One region of the Actinospica acidiphila genome, then DNA from elsewhere that is predicted to be linked to it. Evidence: riboswitches for the same ligand, from Rfam matches in the RefSeq annotation. Region 1 holds a riboswitch; the other holds the start of a gene.
What was found. A riboswitch is a leader RNA that binds a small molecule or an ion and turns the genes downstream of it on or off. The one in region 1 is predicted to bind S-adenosylmethionine.
Positions count from the first base shown of each region.

Region 2: it holds a riboswitch for S-adenosylmethionine, as region 1 does, so the genes downstream of both, thrC (threonine synthase) here and HXP48_RS24635 (aminotransferase class V-fold PLP-dependent enzyme) in region 1, are expected to answer to the same signal.

Region 1 covers NZ_JABZEM010000002.1:5,505,168-5,508,797, forward strand. Annotated here, with positions in the region: gene trpD (anthranilate phosphoribosyltransferase) at 35-1,099, shown strand; SAM riboswitch class IV at 1,172-1,288, shown strand; gene HXP48_RS24635 (aminotransferase class V-fold PLP-dependent enzyme) at 1,460-2,860, shown strand; gene HXP48_RS24640 (Lrp/AsnC family transcriptional regulator) at 2,888-3,169, opposite strand; gene HXP48_RS24645 (rhomboid family intramembrane serine protease) at 3,166-3,630, opposite strand, start outside.
Region 2 covers NZ_JABZEM010000002.1:4,111,405-4,115,034, forward strand. Annotated here, with positions in the region: gene HXP48_RS18445 (alpha,alpha-trehalose-phosphate synthase (UDP-forming)) at 1-155, opposite strand, end outside; gene HXP48_RS18450 (glucosyl-3-phosphoglycerate synthase) at 228-1,196, opposite strand; SAM riboswitch class I at 1,336-1,483, shown strand; gene thrC (threonine synthase) at 1,501-2,790, shown strand; gene HXP48_RS18460 (ubiquitin-like small modifier protein 1) at 2,824-3,099, shown strand; gene HXP48_RS18465 (cold-shock protein) at 3,530-3,630, shown strand, end outside.

The DNA of each region.
Region 1 (3,630 bases):
TCCCGAGGACCCGCTACGACCGTCAGGAGCGACCATGAGCGCTGTGACCCCCGCTGGAGGCGACACCGCGGCGGGCCGCTCCTGGCCCGCCCTGCTGAACACCCTCCTGGACGGCCGGGACCTGACCGCCGACGAGGCCGCCTGGGCGATGGACCTGATCATGCGCGGCGAGGCGACCGACGCGCAGATCGCCGGGTTCGCGGTGTCCCTGCGGGCCAAGGGCGAGACCGTCGACGAGATCACCGGCTGCGTGCGGGCGCTCTACGACCATGCCAACGTCATCGAGGTGCCCGGCGCGACCGTCGACATCGTCGGCACCGGCGGCGACGGCGCCAAGACGGTGAACATCTCCACCATGTCCTCGATCGTCGTCGCCGGCACCGGCGCGAAGGTCGTCAAGCACGGCAACCGCGCCGCGTCCTCCGCCTCCGGCGCCTCCGACGTGCTGGAGAAGCTGGGCGTCAACCTCGAACTGACCCCGCGCCGGGTCGCCGAGGTCGCCGAGGAGGCCGGCATCACCTTCTGCTTCGCGGTGAGGTTCCACCCGGCGCTGCGTCATGTGGCCGCCGCGCGCGGCCAGCTCGGCGTCCGCACCGTGTTCAACTTCCTCGGCCCGCTCGCCAACCCGGCGAAGGTCAAGGCGCAGGCCGTCGGCGTCGCCGACGCCCGGATGGCGCCCATCATGGCCGGGGTGTTCGCCGGTCGCGGCAACTCCACCCTGGTGTTCCGCGGCGACGACGGCCTCGACGAGCTGACCACCACCGGCACCTCCAAGGTGTGGGTGGTCCGCGACGGCGCGGTGACCGAGGAGACCTTCGACCCGCGCGACGTCGGCATCGACCTGGTCCCGGTGGAGGCGCTGCGCGGCGCCGACGCCTCCTACAACGCCGAAGTGGCCCGCCGGCTGCTGGACGGCGAGCGCGGCCCCGTGCGGGACGCGGTGCTGCTGAACTCGGCGGCGGCCCTGGTGGCCCTGGAGCCCGGCAGCGGCACGCTCACGGAGCAGATCCGCGCCGGGATGGAGAAGGCCGCCGAGTCCGTCGACTCCGGCGCCGCGCGGCGCGTCCTCGAACGCTGGGTCGCCGTCAGCAACGCGTAGGCCCCGCACGGCCGTCCCGCGATCCGGATACGGGTTGCGGGACGGCCGTCGCCTCGCGTACGTTCCCTCTCAGGTCATGAGTGACAGCCATCAGGCCCCGGCCGGCTGTCCGGCAACCCTCCGTCCGTGGCGGGGTGCCCCGGGTGAAGACCAGGCCGTGAGCAGCAGGGCTCACGGCAAGCGCGGACCCCTCGCACACCAGGGGTCCTGGTCGTCGAGGAGTCTTCCGTGAGCAAGCGAATGCGTTAGGGCGTCGAGCCCCGCCTCCGCACACCCTCGTCACTTTCCTCTCCGCGCTGGAGCGACGCGTCACGCCGTCCGCTCGCGCGAGGATCCGCCCTGCCCTCCGGGAGTTCCGTCATGCCTGCTGCCGCCACCGCCACCGCCGTACCCGCTGCCGCCGCCGAGCCGTCCGTCCCCACCCCGCTGCCCGTCCTCGGCCGGGACGTCGCCGTGCCCCTCGTCACCGGCGGCGAGGTCACCTACGCCGCTCTCGACTACGCCGCCAGCGCCCCCGCCCTCCAGCGCGTCTGGGACGACGTGGCCGCCTACGCCCCCTACTACGGCAGCGTCCACCGCGGCGCCGGCTACCTCTCCCAGCTCTCCACCGACCTCTTCGAGAACGCCCGCCGTACCGTCGCCGGGTTCCTCGACTGCCGCGCCGACGACCAGCTGGTGTTCACCCGCTCCACCACCGACTCCCTCAACCTGCTCGCCGCCGTCCTGCCCGACGGCTGCGAGGTCTTCGTCTTCGAGACCGAGCACCACGCGGCGCTGCTGCCCTGGCAGCGGGCGGGCCGGGTGACCGTCCTCGACGCCCCCGACAGCCCCGCGCGGGCCGTCGCGTCCCTGGAGCGCGCCCTCGCCGACCGTGACCCCCACGGGCCGGCCCTGGTCTGTGTCACCGGCGCCTCCAACGTCACCGGCGAGCTGTGGCCGGTCCGCGAACTCGCCGCCGCCGCCCACGCGCACGGCGCCAGGATCGTGCTGGACGCCGCCCAGCTCGCCCCGCACCGCGCGGTGTCCGTGCGCGAGCTGGACGTGGACTGGGTCGCCTTCTCCGGGCACAAGCTGTACGCGCCCTTCGGATCCGGGGTCCTGGCCGGCCGCGCCGACTGGCTGCGCGAGGCCGGGCCGTACCTCGCCGGCGGCGGCGCCAGCCGCACGGTCACCCGGCGCGCGGACGGGGGAGTGGACGTGGAATGGCACGAGACCGCCGCCCGCCACGAGGCCGGCTCGCCCAACGTCATCGGCGCCTACGCCATCGCCTCCGCCTGCAAGGCGCTCACCGAGGCGGGGTTCGAGGCGCTGGCCGCACGGGAGGACGCGCTGGTGCGCGCGGTGCGGGAAGGGCTGGCGGACGTGCCCGAGGTGCGTTTCCTGTCCCTGTTCGGCGACGACGCGCCCCGGGTCGGGGTGCTGTCCTTCGTGGTCGACGGCTGGAACAGCTCCCACTTCGCGGCGGCGCTGTCCGCGGAGTACGGCATCGGCGTACGCGACGGCCTGTTCTGCGCGCACCCGCTGGTGCGGAGGCTGCTCGGCGGCGACACGGGCGGTGCGGGGGAGTGCGGGGCGCCGGAGGCGGGGGCGCTGAACGCGATCCGGGTCAGCTTCGGGGCCGGCACGCCGGAGGAGCACGTCGCACGGTTCGTGCGGGCGGTGCGGGAACTCGTGCGGGACGGGGCACGGTGGACGTACCGCACGGTGGAGGGGCGGTGCGTGCCGGACCCGTCGGCCACGGACGGCCCCTCCGGCGCCTGAGGAGCGGAGCCGGGGAGCCCCGGGGGGTCAGCTGTCCAGCCCGATGGCGAAGGCGGCCTCGAGGTCGTGCTGGGAGTACGTCCGGAACGCCACGTGCGTGTCCGTGCCCTCCACCCCCGGGATCTTGCTGATGCTGCCGGGGATGACCTCGGCGAGGTCCTCGTGCTCCCGCACCCGCACCATGGCGATCAGGTCGTACGTGCCGGTGACGGAGAAGACCTCGCTGACGCTGTCCAGCGCGGCGATCTGTTCCGCGATCTCGGGGATCCGGTCCACGCTGGTCTTGATGAGGACGATCGCGGTGATCACGGCTGGTTCTCTCCCTCGGGGGCCGGAGCAGGGGCGGACTTCACTGTAGTCGCCCCGCCGCGCCACACCCACGCGCAGCCGAAGCCCAGCGCGAAGCCCACCAGGTGCGCCAGATGGGCCACCCCGGGGCCGCCCTCCGGCGTCCGCCCGGCCGCCGCCCACTGCAGCGCCGCCCAGAACGGCAGCACCGCCCACGCGGGCAGCCGTACCGGCACGAAGAAGGCGAACGGCAGGAGACTGGTGACCCGCCCGCGGGGGAACAGGAAGAGGAACGCCCCGAGCAGCGCCGAGATCGCCCCCGAGGCCCCGACCAGGGAGCGCTCGGAGCCGGCGTTGGCGGCCGCGTACCCCAGCAGGGCGAGGTAGCCGCAGCCGGCGTAGCAGAGGGCGAACCGCACCCGGCCCATCCGTGCCTCGGTCAGCGGCCCGAACACGTGGAGGAACAGCATGTTGCCCAGCAG
Region 2 (3,630 bases), 1.4 Mb from region 1:
AGGGCGCCCGACTCGGGGCCGATGGCCGAGAGGCCGGAGACCAGTCCCCCGCCGCCCCGCCTGCTCCTCAGCGAACCGTCGTCCGCCACCGCGTACGACACCGGCCCCCGATTGGAGGCGACCAGCACCTGAGCTGCACCGAAGCTTGAAGCCATACGCCTCAACCTAGCCCGGCCCCCCGGGCCTCAAACGTGCCGGTGCGTCACACCGGTCGGTGACGGACGGGGTCAGGCCACCTTGCGGGACTGGTACTCCGCGACGTCCCGCATCGGCGGCCGCTCCTCGGTGTCCACCGAGTACGTGCGGGGCTCGAAGGCGTCCCCGGCGCGCTCGAACTGGGTCAGCGACGGTCGGAGCAGATGCGCGCGGGCCAGCCGCAGCTGCGCGGTGCGGTAGATCGCGGCGGCCATCCGGCCGAGCGCCTGCCCGTCCTGGTGCCGGTGCTTGCGCACGCCCACGTCCACCTGGGCCAGCGCGTCCAGGCCCACCAGGTGCAGGGCGTCGACCAGCATGCCCAGCTCGACGCCGTAGCCGACGGGGAACGGGAGCTGTTCGAGCAGGCCGCGGCGGGCCGCGTACTCGCCGCCCAGCGGCTGGACGAAACCGGCGAGCTGCGGCCAGTGCATGTTGAGCAGCGGGCGGGCCATCAGCTCGGTGACGCGGCCGCCCTGCCCGGCGCCCGCGCCGGTGATGCTCCCGTCGGCCGTCGTCATCGGCCGGTCGTACATGGCCTTGACCAGCTGGAGGCCGGGGTCGGTGAGCAGCGGGCCGACGATGCCGGTGACGAAGTCCGACGAGAACTCCCGCAGGTCCGCGTCGACGAAGCACACGATGTCACCGCGCGTGACCAGCAGCGACCGCCACAGCACCTCGCCCTTGCCGGGCACGGCAGGCAGGCGGGGCAGGATGGCGTCCCGGTGGACGACGGTCGCGCCGGCCGCCGCGGCCACCTCGGAGGTGCGGTCGGTGGAACCGGAGTCGATCACCACGACCTCGTCGACCAGGGGCACCTGGAGCACCAGGTCGTGCCGGATGACGGAGACGATGTCGCCGACCGTGGCCTCCTCGTTCAGCGCGGGCAGCACCACGCTCACCGTCTGTCCCGAGGAGCGTTTCGCCGCCAGGATCCGGTGCAGCGGACGGTCGGAAACCGACCAGGAGCGCTCGATCAGCCAGCGCTCGACTTCTTCCAGCACGGCGGACTCCTCACTGGCCGGGGGCGGTCCATCTCGGTGTGCGGACGGCTCTCTCCGCCGTCCGGGCCTTCGGTTACAGTCTTGAACAGCGCCGACGGACCCCGCATCCCGGGGGGTGTCGGGGCGGACAACTGAACACCGCTCATCCAGAGGGGCAGAGGGACACGGCCCGATGAAGCCCCGGCAACCCTCCAGTCGGTACTTGTCACGCGGACGTGGCGAGGCTCCCGGCTAGGGAAGGTGCCAAATCCGTCTCACGGCGAAGTGCGTCGTGAGGAAGATGAGGAGAAAGGGCCTCGCCTCCATGGCTGTGCAGACTTTTGCAAGCACCACCGACTCCGCGAACACCGTCGACCTCGGCCCCGCCGCCGCGCTGTCCTGCCGCGAGTGCGGCCACCGCGTGCCCCTCGGTCCGGTCTTCGCCTGCGAGGAGTGTTTCGGCCCGCTGGAGATCGCCTACGACTTCTCCGGGTACGACACCGAAGAGCTCCGCAAGCGCATCGAGGCGGGTCCCGCGAACATCTGGCGCTACGCGCCGCTGCTGCCCGTCCCCGCGGACGTGGCGACCAAGCCCAACCTGAACCCCGGCTGGACCAAGCTCGTCCAGGCCGACAACCTCGCCCGCGAACTGGGCGTCACCGGCGGCCTCTACGTCAAGGACGACTCCGGCAACCCCACGCACTCCTTCAAGGACCGGGTCGTCGCCCAGGCCCTGGAGGCCGCGCGCGCCTTCGGCTTCACCACCCTGTCCTGCTCCTCCACCGGCAACCTGGCCGGCGCGGTCGGCGCCGCCGCCGCCCGGGCCGGCTTCCGCTCCTGCGTGTTCATCCCGCACGACCTGGAACAGGGCAAGATCGTCATGGCCGCCGTCTACGGCGGCGAGCTCGTCGGCATCGAGGGCAACTACGACGACGTGAACCGTTTCTGCTCCGAGCTGATCGGCGACCCGACCGGCGAGGGCTGGGGCTTCGTCAACGTCAACCTGCGGCCGTACTACGCCGAGGGCTCCAAGACCCTCGCGTACGAGGTCTGCGAGCAGCTGGGCTGGCGGCTCCCGGACCAGATCGTGGTCCCGATCGCGTCCGGCTCGCAGCTGACGAAGATCGACAAGGGTCTGCAGGAGCTGATCAAGCTCGGGCTCGTCGAGGACAAGCCGTACAAGATCTTCGGCGCCCAGGCGGCGGGCTGCTCGCCGGTCTCCACCGCGTACAAGGCCGGGCACGACGTGGTCCGCCCGCAGAAGCCGGACACCATCGCCAAGTCCCTGGCCATCGGCAACCCGGCGGACGGGCCGTACGTGCTCGACATCGCCCGGCGCACCGGCGGCGCGGTGGAGGACGTCACGGACGCGCAGGTGGTCGAGGCGATCAAGCTGCTGGCGCGGACCGAGGGCATCTTCGCGGAGACCGCGGGCGGGGTCACGGTCGGCGTGACGAAGAAGCTGATCGAGGACGGGGTGCTGGATCCGTCCCTCACCACGGTGGTGCTGAACACCGGGGACGGGCTCAAGACGCTGGACGCGGTGGCGGGGACGGGGCTCACGGCGACGATTCGTCCCAGTCTTGAGTCGTTCCGTGAGGCCGGGCTCGTCTGAGCCGCTTCGCCATTTCCTGACCGGAGGTTCAAAGTGAGCGTTACCGTTCGTATCCCTACCATTCTGCGCACCTACACCGGGGGCAAGGCCGAGGTCGCCGCCGAGGGGGCCACCCTCGGGGAGGTCATCCAGGACCTCGAGAAGAACCACACCGGCATCGCCGCGCGGGTCCTGGACGACCAGGGCAAGCTGCGCCGGTTCGTGAACGTGTACGTCAACGACGACGACGTGCGCTTCGAGCAGGGGCTGGAGACGGCCACCCCGGAGGGTGCCGGCGTCTCGATCATTCCGGCGGTCGCCGGAGGCTGATCATTACCTTCGGTAATGACCGTTACCGAGCGTTCAGGACTTTGCCCCCTCCGTGAGAGATCCGGAGGGGGCAATTCCATGAGGTTGAGCGCGGTAGAGTTGGGGAACGCGCTCCCGATCCATTGATCGAGAACCCTGAATTCCTGCCGCGGACCCGACTGGATGTAGCCAAAGTGCGGGCTCCTTTCGCGGCTTTTGTCTCCTTTGCCCGGCCCGACTTGCCCTGAATTCTGGCGAATTCTTGCCACATTCCGGACCGGTAGCGTCCAGATTTCTCGTCCGATTGACCTGTTGCAGACGGCAGTTGGACAGATACATTCAGCCGCGGTCGACGCGTTCCGGCGCACGCCCCCAACCGTTGGGGGGTGAGGTCTGACCCGGGTCCGCGAAGTGTGGATCTGTGCAAGGGCCAGTAATAGGGGAGTTAGGCATGGCTCAGGGCACCGTCAAGTGGTTCAACGCGGAGAAGGGGTACGGCTTCATCGCGGTCGACGGTGGTGCGGATGTTTTCGTCCACTACAGCGCGATCCA